Regions from separate parts of the Streptomyces sp. NPDC060049 genome, predicted to be linked through region 1. Evidence: riboswitches for the same ligand, from Rfam matches in the RefSeq annotation. Region 1 holds a riboswitch; the other holds the start of a gene.
The links. Region 1 has a riboswitch for cyclic di-AMP ahead of ACFWBY_RS22195 (peptidoglycan DD-metalloendopeptidase family protein). Riboswitches for the same ligand answer to the same signal wherever they lie in the genome.

Region 1 (5,200 bases):
CTCACCCTGGCCCGCTGGACCATCGAGAACTGCGCCACGTCCGCCACCGACGCCGGACCGAAACCCTCCAGGTAGCGCACGACGAGTGTCCGCAGGGACTCCTCGGAGGCCTCCGGGTCCGCGGGCACCGCCCGCGTCGTCCCGTGCGGGAAGGCGATGTAGGAGGGACGCTCGCCGAAGGACCACGGCGGCGCGGTGGGCGCGTGCAGCAGCGGCGCGTACTGCCGCAGCCCCCACCACGCTCCGGGCTCCGGCGGCGCGCCCAGCCGCCGTCCGAGCCACTCCTGGCACTCCGCGGCCGTACGGGGCCGGTCGGCGAAGGCCAGCAGTTGCGGCACCAGCGCGTCGGCGTCCTCGGCGGTCAGCCCCGACGCCGTGAACCGCCCGCCCAGCCGGGCAGCCCGCACGCCCGGCTGCACCGCCTCCCGGAACGCCGGGAAGTCATCGGCGTGCACGGCGTGCAGGGTGATCCGCATCAAAGTCGACTTGACGACTTCGTGGCCGCTGAAAGCCGCGTCGAGTTCGGCCGGGTCGAAGTCCGCGAGCCGGTTCCACAGGGCGAGGTACGGCGAGGCGGCCTGCTGCGCCTGCAGCGCGACCACCCGCCGGATCCCGTCGCCGACGCCGAGCGCCTCCCGCCCGAGCAGCAACTGCCGTGCGAGCGTGGAGCGGTTGAGCTCCCTTGCCGTGACCCTCATGCCGTGAACCCCGTTCCGTGGCCGCCTCGTCCCCCGTCTCGTGGACCGGTGACGGCGACGTCCACGAAGGCCGGACGAGCAGCTTAGGTCGTCTCTTTCGGATCGTGGCGGCCGAGCCCGCGGCGTCTGGTGCCGTGCATGGCAAGGCGGAGGCGCCGTGCCGCGTACTGGTACGTACTGGGGCGCCCCGACAACGCGGCCAGGTGCGGTGCCAGGCGTCGCGGGCCCGGCAAGATCCGAAGGAGACGGCTTCGTGCCGCGGCAGGTGGACCTTCCCGGACACAGCACCAGGCCGTCCCTTGCGGATCTTGCCGGCTCGGCAAGATCCGAAGGGACGGCCTGGCGGCGGGCCGGCTCGGCTCAGATGCTGACGCCCTTCGACCGCAGGTAGGCCAGCGGATCGATGTCCGAGCCGTACGACGGCCCCGTGCGGATCTCGAAGTGCAGGTGCGGGCCGGTCACGTTGCCGGTGGCACCGGAGAGGCCGACGCGCTGCCCGGCGGTGACGCTCTGGCCGGTCGAGACGGAGAGCTGGGAGAGGTGCGCGTACTGGCTGTACTTGCCGTCGGCGTGCCGGATGACGACCTCGTTGCCGTACGCGCCGCCCCAGCCGGCGGACACGACGGTGCCCGCCCCGACCGCCTTGACGGTGGTGCCGGTGCTCGCGGAGAAGTCGACGCCGGTGTGGTAGCCGCTGGACCACATGGAGCCGGCCGTCTTGTACGCGGTGGAGGCGCCACCGCTGACCGGGGCGACGAATCCGGCGGAAGCGGGCGCGGCGGCCTGCTCCTGCTCGGCGGGGGCCTCGGGAGCGGGCGCGGCGGCCTGCTCCTGCTCGGCGGGGGCCTCGGGAGCGGGCGCCGCCGGGGCCCCGGCCTCGTCGGACACACCCCGGCCCGAGCCGTTGTCGCCGGAGGAGGCCTCGTCGCCCTCGGACTCGATGCCGGCCTCGCCCCCGGAGGAGTAGGAGGCGGAATCGGCGGAGGAGTCGGCGGCGGAGTCCGGGGAGCCGGCGGGGGCGGAGGACTGCTCGACCGGAGCCTTCGCGCGGCTCGGAGCGCTCTCGCCGGCGCCCTTCGCGCCGAGCGTCAGCCTGAGGCCCGGGTGGATCAGCGACGGGTCGGAGCCGACTGCCTCGCGGTTGTCCGCGTAGAGCCGCTGCCAGCCACCGCTGAGGTGCTGGCGCTCGGCGATCTTGGAGAGGTAGTCCCCGGGCACCACCGTGTAGACCGTAAGGGTGACCCGCGGGGCGGCGGGCGCGGCCCGGAGCGAGGCCGGAACCTGCGGAGCCTGGACCGGGACGGCGGCGGGCGCGGTGGCCGGGGCGCCGGCCGCGTGGGCTCCGGCGGCCCCGAGCAGCGGGAGCGCAAGGGCCGCGCCACCGGTGCCGGCGGCCGCGAAACCGCGGGATATCGAGCGGGACTTCGGACGGCGGTGCTTACCCGTTGCAGGCATGTCGAATTCCTCTCCGGCGCCTGCGAGGTGAGCTGTCGGGTTCGGACTGGAGATGTCCGGCCTCCCATGTGCCGGCGGACTGCACATGGACGGCTTCACCCCGAGCTGTCCCGTTGTAAAGATCTCGGCGGAGATCCGGGACAGCGGCTTACCTGGTTCCCCCGCTCCTGCCACGCGCGTGAATAGTCGAGTGCGGTTTCCGGTCGGCGGCAGGATTAGGCGGTCCGTCCGGATCGATCGCGAACGTAATCGAGGCCGGGCGCAGGGAACAAGTCATGAATTCCCCAACAGAATCTTGAAGATGACGGGCCGCCGGAATTCCGGTCACCCTCCGTCCATTCCCCACCTGCAACAACCGCCCCGGCAAGGCAATTCGCCATTCGTGATCAGGCACTCACGGTCACCGTATGATCTGGCTCACGGGGACGTGTCCGATCTCGCCCCTCGCTATGGCAAGTTGGCCGGAAGTAGCGTAATTCGGACACTCACGACGAAGACACGGAGGAGCCCCTGTGACCCAGCTGATACCCGGAACCCCCCACGCGGAGCCGACTCTGGCCGGCGTGCGCAACTTCCGTGACGTGGGCGGATTGCCGACCACGGACGGCCGGCAGGTCAAGACGGGACGACTGTTCCGAAGCGGACATCTCGCGCATGCCACCGATACCGACGCGGCATTCCTCGAATCGCTCGGGCTGCACACCGTCTTCGACTTCCGCAACGGCGCCGACCAGGCGCTGGAGGGACCGGACGTGGAGCTCGCCGGCGTGCGGAACGTCAACATCCCGCTGTCGGACCCGGCCGACGGCCGGGAGTTCTGGAAGATGGTCCGCGACGGGGACCTCGCCCAGCTCCGCGAGGTCCTGGGGGACGGCAAGGGGATCGCGCGGATGTCGCGTTCGTACCGCACGATCATCAAGACCCGCACCGCCGAACACAGCCGGGTGGTGCACGCCCTCGCCGACGACAGCGTTCCCGCCCTGATGCACTGCGCGGCCGGGAAGGACCGGGCCGGCCTGTCGATCGCCGTCACCCTGCTCGCGCTGGGCGTCGAGCGCGAGGCCATCGTCGCCGACTACCTGGAGTCGAACGCCCCCCACAACCGCTACCGGGTCCGCCGGGGCAGCGAAGCGGCGCGGCCCCGCACCGCCGAGGTGACCGAGCTGCTGGCCCCGCTCTTCGACGCCCGCGCCCCGTATCTGAGCGCGGCCTTCGAAACCATCGACGAGGAGTGGGGCGGGGTGGAGCGCTACCTCGCCGAGGGCCTCGGACTCGCGCCCCAGACCCTGGAGCGGCTCCGCGACCGGCTCCTGGACTGACATCCCGGGGGCGGGCGGGCCGCCGGATCACCGACCCGGCGGCCCGCCCGCGAACCCGCCGGCCCGCTCCACCAACGGCCCGCCGCACGGCTCAGCGGTTGGCGACGGCCTGCTTCACCAGCGTCCTGCCGAAGTCCCACATCAGCGCGCCGCCGCCGTGCGCCTCGTCCATGACCTCGCGGAAGGCTCCCACGAACCGGTCGACGTCCGCCTCGTCCACGATCAGCGGGGGGATCAGCTTGATGACTTCGAGGTGGTCGCCGGAGACCTGTGTGAGGATCCGGTGCTTCTGCAGCAGCGGCACCACGACCATCTGCGCGAACAACCCCTTGCGTGCGGCCTGCAGCATGGTCCACCGGCTCCGCAGCCCCAGCGAGGAGGGCCGGCCGAACTCGATGCCGATCATCAGCCCGCGTCCCCGTACCTCGTGCAGCAGCTCGTACTCGTCCACGAGCCCCGCGAGCCGGCCGCGCAGCAGATCGCCCATCGAGCGGGCGTTGGCCACCACCTGCTCGTCCTCCATGACGCCGAGCACCGCGAGGCCGGCCGCCATCGCCTGGGCGTTCGAGCCGAAGCTCGCCGAGTGGACGAGCACGCGGTCCATGGACGAGTAGACCTTCTTGAAGATCCAGTCCTTGCCCAGGGTCGCGCCGACCGGAACGTACCCGCCCGAGAGGGCCTTGGCCACGCACACCAGGTCCGGTTCCACCCCGGCCTCGTGCTGGTACGCGTAGAAGTCGCCGGTCCGCCCGAGGCCGGTCTGCACCTCGTCCGCGATCAGCAGCGCCTTGTGCCGGCGCAGCAGCTCCTGCGCGGCGGCGAGGAAGCCGGGCGGGGCGGCGATCACCCCCTTGCCCTGGACCGGCTCGACGACGAAGGCCGCCACGTCGCCCTTCGACAGCTCCCGCTCTAGGGCTGCCAGATCACCGAGCGCGATCTTGGTGTCGGGCAGCAGGGGTGCGAAGCCCTCCCTGAAGCCGCCCTCGCCGTTGACCGACAGCGACCCCGCCGTGAGCCCGTGGAAGGCGTGGTCGCAGTAGAGGACCCTGGGGCGCCCGGTGGCGTACCGGGCGAACTTCAGGGCGGTCTCCACCGCCTCGGTGCCGCTGTTGCCGAAGAAGACCCGGTCCAGGTGCGGGCTGTGGGAGAGCAGCTTCTCGGCCAGCAGGCCGGGCAGCGGCTGGCAGTCGAAGCGCGTGAGGTCGGCGAGCTGGGCGTCGAGCACGTCGTGCAGGGCCTGGCGGACCACCGGGTGGTGGCGGCCCAGGCCCATCACCCCGAACCCCGCCAGCATGTCGAGGTAGTCGTTGCCCTCCGCGTCCCAGAAGTGGGCTCCCTCGGCCCGCTCGTAGAACTTGTCGAAGCCGATGGTGTGCAGCATCCGGGGCAGCTGGTGGTTGAGGTGGCGTGCGTGCAGCTCGTACCGCTCGCCGCCGCGCTCGGCCAGCAGGGCGCCGAGGTCGAAGCCCTTCGCCCTGCCACCCCGGCCGCCCTCCCCCGCGTGGCCCGCGCTCATGCCGACTTGCCCCGGTTTCCGCCCACGGTCTCGCGGGCCGCCCTCAGCGACTCCTTCAGCGACCCCATGGTGGCGAGGACGGCGGTGGGTTCGTACCCGCAGTGCGCCATGCAGTTCGCGCAGCGCGGGTCCTTTCCGCGGCCGTACTTGCTCCAGTCGGTGTCCTCGATCAATTCCCGGTACGAGGGCACGTATCCGTCGCTCATCAGATA
Region 2 (5,200 bases), on a different contig from region 1:
CCACTCGGGCAGCATCGCCAGGGCCTCGTCGCCGAAGGGGTTCACGCCGGGGCCCGCGGCGAGCGAGTGGCCGACGAGGACGTGCAGGCACTTGACCCGGTCCGGCATGCCGCCGGCGCTCGGGAAGCCCTGGAGCACCTCGATGGCGTCGCGGCGGGTGATGTAGTCCTCGTGCGCGGCCCGGTAGGCGTCGGCCAGCTCCGGGTCCACGGCCAGCCGGGCCTGCATCTCCTTCATCACGCCGTTGGCCTCCAGCGTGCCGATCGCACCGGCGGCGCGCGGGCAGGTCAGGTAGTACAGCGTCGGGAAGGGCGTGCCGTCGGGCAGCCGGGGGGCGGTCTCCACCACGTCCGGCTGCCCGCAGGGGCAGCGGTGCGCGATGGCGCGCAGCCCGCGCGGCGGGCGGCCGAGCTGCTGCTGGAACGCCTCGATGTCGGCGGCGGTCGGCTCGGTCCGGTCGGTTTGGGGCGGGGGCGTCTGCATGCCTGGAGGAAGTCTCTTCGTTCTCGTGGATGGGCTCGTGCGTGGGTCGGTACTCAGTCGCCCGGGCGGTCGGCCTTGTCGACGCCGTCCCAGACGTTGGAGTACCAGGGCCGGTCGGTGGCGGCCTGTCCGCTGCGGCGGTGCTCGGCGGCCTCGGCCCCCGGGTCGTTCATGATGTAGCTGATCTCCCCCGGCCGGACGAAGTGCAGGTGCTTGCGCGCCTGCTGCTCCGCGTACGCGTTGTCCTGCCAGCGGGCCTTCTCGTCGCGCAGGCGTTCCAGCCGCTCCCGCGCGGCGGCGGCGGCCTTCTGCTGCTGTGCGATCTCCGAGCGCTGGGAGACATACTGGCGCATCGGATAGGCGAGGGCGACGACCAGGGTACAGAGGACGAGGACGAGCAGGGCGGCCCGGCCGGTGAGCCGGCTGCGGCGGACCTGGCGGCGGGACTGGGAGCGGTAGACGTGCGCCGCGGTCCGCTCGCCCAGCTGCTTGAGCCTGGTCGCGGTGGAGAACGTGGCGAACCGGTCCCGGTTCCCGGCCATTGATCCGCCTCCCCTGTACACGCGCTACGCAATACGTCCCCGCACACGGTACGGGACCGAGTGCGGGGACGTAGGGAGGCTTGCGCCCCGAAGGCCGTTCAGCCGGTGATCGGCCGGAGATCAGCCCTTGCCGTGCCTACTGGCCCGCGGGGCGGAACCGCGGGAAGGCGGAGCGGCCGGCGTACACCGCGGCGTCGTCGAGGATCTCCTCGATGCGCAGCAGCTGGTTGTACTTGGCGACGCGGTCCGAGCGGGCCGGGGCGCCGGTCTTGATCTGGCCGCAGTTCACGGCGACCGCGAGGTCGGCGATGGTGACGTCCTCGGTCTCGCCGGAGCGGTGCGACATCATGCACTTGAAGCCGTTGCGCTGGGCCATCTCGACGGCGTCGAGGGTCTCGGTCAGCGAACCGATCTGGTTCACCTTGACGAGCAGGGCGTTGGCGGAGCCCTCCTCGATGCCGCGGGCCAGACGCTCCGGGTTGGTGACGAAGAGGTCGTCGCCGACGATCTGGACCCTGGAGCCCAGCTTGTCGGTGAGGGTCTTCCAGCCGGCCCAGTCGTCTTCGTACAGCGGGTCCTCGATGGACACGAGCGGGTACGCGGAGACGAGCTCCTCGTAGTACTCGGTCATCTCGGCGGCCGAGCGGGACTGGCCCTCGAACTCGTACTTGCCGTCCTTGTAGAACTCGGACGCGGCGACGTCGAGCGCGAGCGCGATGTCTCGGCCCGGGACGTAGCCGGCCTGCTTGATGGCCTCGACGATGAGGTCGAGCGCGGCGCGGTTCGACTCCAGGTTCGGCGCGAAGCCGCCCTCGTCGCCCAGGCCCGTGGAGAGGCCCTTGTTGTGCAGGACCTTCTTGAGGGTGTGGTAGACCTCGGCACCCCAGCGAAGGGCCTCGGAGAAGGACTCCGCGCCGATCGGGGCGATCATGAATTCCTGGATGTCGACGTTGGAGTCGGCGTGCGACCCACCGTTGAGGATGTTCATCATCGGAACGGGCAGCAGGTGCGCGTTCGGACCGCCGAGGTAGCGGAAGAGCGGGAGGTCCGAGGCCTCGGACGCGGCGTGCGCGACGGCGAGGGAGACACCCAGGATGGCGTTGGCGCCGAGGGAGGCCTTGTTCTCGGTGGCGTCCAGGTCGATCATGGCCTGGTCGATCAGGCGCTGCTCGGTGGCGTCGTAGCCGACGAGCTCCGGGCCGAGCTGCTCGATGACGGCGAGGACGGCCTTCTCGACGCCCTTGCCCATGTAACGGTCGGGGTCACCGTCACGGAGCTCTACTGCTTCGAATGCACCGGTGGAGGCGCCGGACGGGACTGCAGCACGGCCGGTGCTGCCATCGTCGAGGCCCACCTCGACCTCGACCGTGGGGTTGCCTCGGGAGTCCAGGATTTCCCGGGCTACGACGACGTCGATGGACGGCACGAGCATCTCCTTCTGGGATGTGACGCTGAGTGTGCGGTGGCGTGTCAGGCCGTGGGATGGCCTTGCCGCTTAGAGCCTAACCGGATCCGGGCACTCGGCCGTCCGACCGCCCGGGTCCTGGGACGAAAAAGGGCCTGAATGCCCCTCTTACGGGACATAGGGCCCTTGATCATCAGGGTTTCCCGGCCTGTCTTCGGCCCGGACCCGGCACACAGCACCGCCCGGCGCGAAGGGGGTTGCGCGCCGGGCGGTGGGAGTTCTGCGTGGTGCGGACGGCGGCCTCGCCGCCGTTACCGCGGGATTCAGCTGAGCTTCAGCTTCTGGCCCGGGAAGATCAGGTCGGCGTCCGAGACGATGTCCTTGTTGAGCTCGAAGAGCTTCTCCCAGCCGCCGGAGACGTTGTTCGCCGCGGCGATGTTGCCCAGCGTGTCGCCGGACTTGACCTCGTAGGAGCCGTTGCCCGTCTTGGGGGCCTCGGTCTTCGGCGCGGCGGCCGGGCGCTCGGAGCGGGTGGTCGGGGCCTCGGAGCGCTTGGTCTCCTTCTTCGGCTCGGCCTTCTTCTCCTGCTTCTTCGGCTCGGCCTTCGGCTTGGGGGTGTCGGTGGCCCCGCCCGTGTAGGACGAGTTCGACAGGCCCACGCCACAGGACGGCCAGGCGCCCTTGCCCTGGCCCTTGAGGACCTTCTCGGCGATGGCTATCTGCTGCGACTTGGAGGCCTGGTTGGCCTGCGCGGCGTACGTCTTGCCGCCGTAAGCGGCCCACGTGGAGGACGAGAACTGCAGGCCGCCGTAGTAGCCGTTGCCCGTGTTGATGGACCAGTTGCCACCGGACTCGCACGAGGCGACGCGGTCCCACTCGGAAGCGGTCGCGGCGGAAGCGGTGCCCGCGGCCATCAGCGGCGCCGCGACGGCGACACCCGCGACACCCGCGAGCGTCACGATGCGGACGGCCTTGGAACCGCGACGGTGCTTGCCCTTGCCGGAAATCAGCATGGAGTTCTCCTCACCGACGCCTACGAGGTGAGCTGTCGGGTTCGGGCGAGTGAGTGCCCGGCCGAGCGACCTAGCGCTCGACTTAACCCCTAGCCGGTTCCTTGACCGTCTCTCAACGGCCGGTTCCGGCGCCTACCTTGGTTCCCCCGCTCCTGCCTTCGGCGCTTTACGCGACGAGTGTTCCCTCCGTCCGCCGGCAGGATTCGGCGATGCGGTCGAAGGAGCCCGCGGTGGCGGGCGACTCAGAAGGTAGACAGGTCTCTCCCCGATGTTCAACGAGGGACATCGGGGAGAAACGGGTCTACTTGCACTCTTACCGCCGACGTTTGCGCAGGTCGGAGCGGGGTTTGCGGAACCCTTCGGACCGGACACGCCAGTTGACCGGAAGAGACACATGTCTCACTTACAGAAAACGGACAATCAACTGTTTCCGGGCGCTCTAACTGCCCTTATTAGTCGGTTAGATCCAGATTCTGACCGGGCTTGATGAAATCGGCGTTCTCTCCGATGACCTGCTCGTTGGCCTCGTAGAGGGCGTTCCAGCCGCCCTTCACACCCTTGGCGTCCGCGATCGCGGCCAGGCTGTCGCCCGCCTGCACCGTGTACGTCGGGTCCGACGCGGCATCAGGTGCGAGGAGCGTCTCGACGGCGGCCGGGCCGCGGTGCTTCCCGCCCCCCTCGGCCGCGCCGGCCGCCGGGGCGGCCGGGTCGGCGGGAGCTCCGGGAACCGCGGGGGCCGACGGATCCACCGGCGCGACGGGTGCGAGGGGAGCCGTCGGGTCCGCCGGGTTCGCCGGCGCCGTCGGGTCCGCTGGCACCGTGGGCGCGGTGGGATCCACGGGCACCGTCGGGTCCGTGAGCGGGGGCGTGGGGACCGTGGGGCTCGTCGGAGCCGTCGGGTCGCCCGGGAGCCCGGGGGGCGCCGTCGGAAGGTCCGGGTCGGGCATGACGGGCAGTCCGCTGGGCGCCCCGAGCGGGTAGTCCGGCAGCAGGAAGGACGGCGAGGCGGCCGGAGCCGGGACGACGGGCGTCGGCGCCCCGAAGTCCGTGGACGGCGTATCCGTCCCGAGGTAGGGCACGGAGTCGTCCGGGCGGGACGGGGCGGGCGCGGGGGACGCGGCGCCCTTGGGCAGGCCCGGATCCACCTCGGCGGCGGGCGCCTGCTGCGTCAGTCCGGCCGGCACCCCGCACAGCGGCCACGCCTGGGGGCCCTGGGAGGCGAGCACCCGCTCGGCCACCGCTATCTGCTGGGAACGGCTGGCGAGGTCGGCGCGCACGGCGAAGTCGTGCCCGCCGGCGTTCTGCCACTGCTCCTGGGTGAACTGCAGCCCGCCGTAGGACCCGCTGCCGAAGTTCGCGCTCCATGTGCCGCCGCTCTCGCATTCGGCGACTTTGTCCCATGTGGAGGTCTCGGCCGCGCTCGCGCCGGTGGCGGCGAGCAGCGGCAGGGCCAGCGCGGAGCCGGCGACTCCGGCGGTGACGACAAGTGCGGGCACTTGTCGGGGACGTCTGTGGCGGCCGTTCCCGGAACGCATGAGGCTGCACCTTTCGCATAACGGCGGGGTAACGGCAGAACCTAGCGGCCTTCGAACGCCTGTCACAAGTTCGGCCGTGAACTGACTTCCGGTCAGCCTGGTTTGGGATGCTTTGGTGGGTGAAGCGCCGGGTCGCAGGTCTCGGAGCGGTGCGGCCCGAGATCGGCCGGTCCGGCAGGCCGGGGCAACACGGCTACGGTCGGAACGTGCACGAAGACGCCT

Region 2: linked by a shared signal. The riboswitch ahead of ACFWBY_RS00350 (transglycosylase family protein) and the one ahead of ACFWBY_RS22195 (peptidoglycan DD-metalloendopeptidase family protein) in region 1 are both predicted to bind cyclic di-AMP.

The regions. Positions count from the first base shown of each region.
Region 1 is NZ_JBHWVV010000011.1:191,498-196,697, forward strand. It holds gene ACFWBY_RS22190 (winged helix DNA-binding domain-containing protein) at 1-698, opposite strand, end outside; gene ACFWBY_RS22195 (peptidoglycan DD-metalloendopeptidase family protein) at 1,059-2,153, opposite strand; cyclic di-AMP (ydaO/yuaA leader) riboswitch at 2,158-2,352, opposite strand; gene ACFWBY_RS22200 (tyrosine-protein phosphatase) at 2,666-3,472, shown strand; gene ACFWBY_RS22205 (aspartate aminotransferase family protein) at 3,564-4,988, opposite strand; gene hpnH (adenosyl-hopene transferase HpnH) at 4,985-5,200, opposite strand, start outside.
Region 2 is NZ_JBHWVV010000001.1:79,175-84,374, forward strand. It holds gene ACFWBY_RS00335 (DUF501 domain-containing protein) at 1-483, opposite strand, end outside; gene ACFWBY_RS00340 (septum formation initiator family protein) at 537-1,025, opposite strand; gene eno (phosphopyruvate hydratase) at 1,162-2,457, opposite strand; gene ACFWBY_RS00350 (transglycosylase family protein) at 2,754-3,443, opposite strand; cyclic di-AMP (ydaO/yuaA leader) riboswitch at 3,446-3,617, opposite strand; gene ACFWBY_RS00355 (transglycosylase family protein) at 3,896-4,939, opposite strand; gene ACFWBY_RS00360 (cytochrome P450) at 5,185-5,200, shown strand, end outside.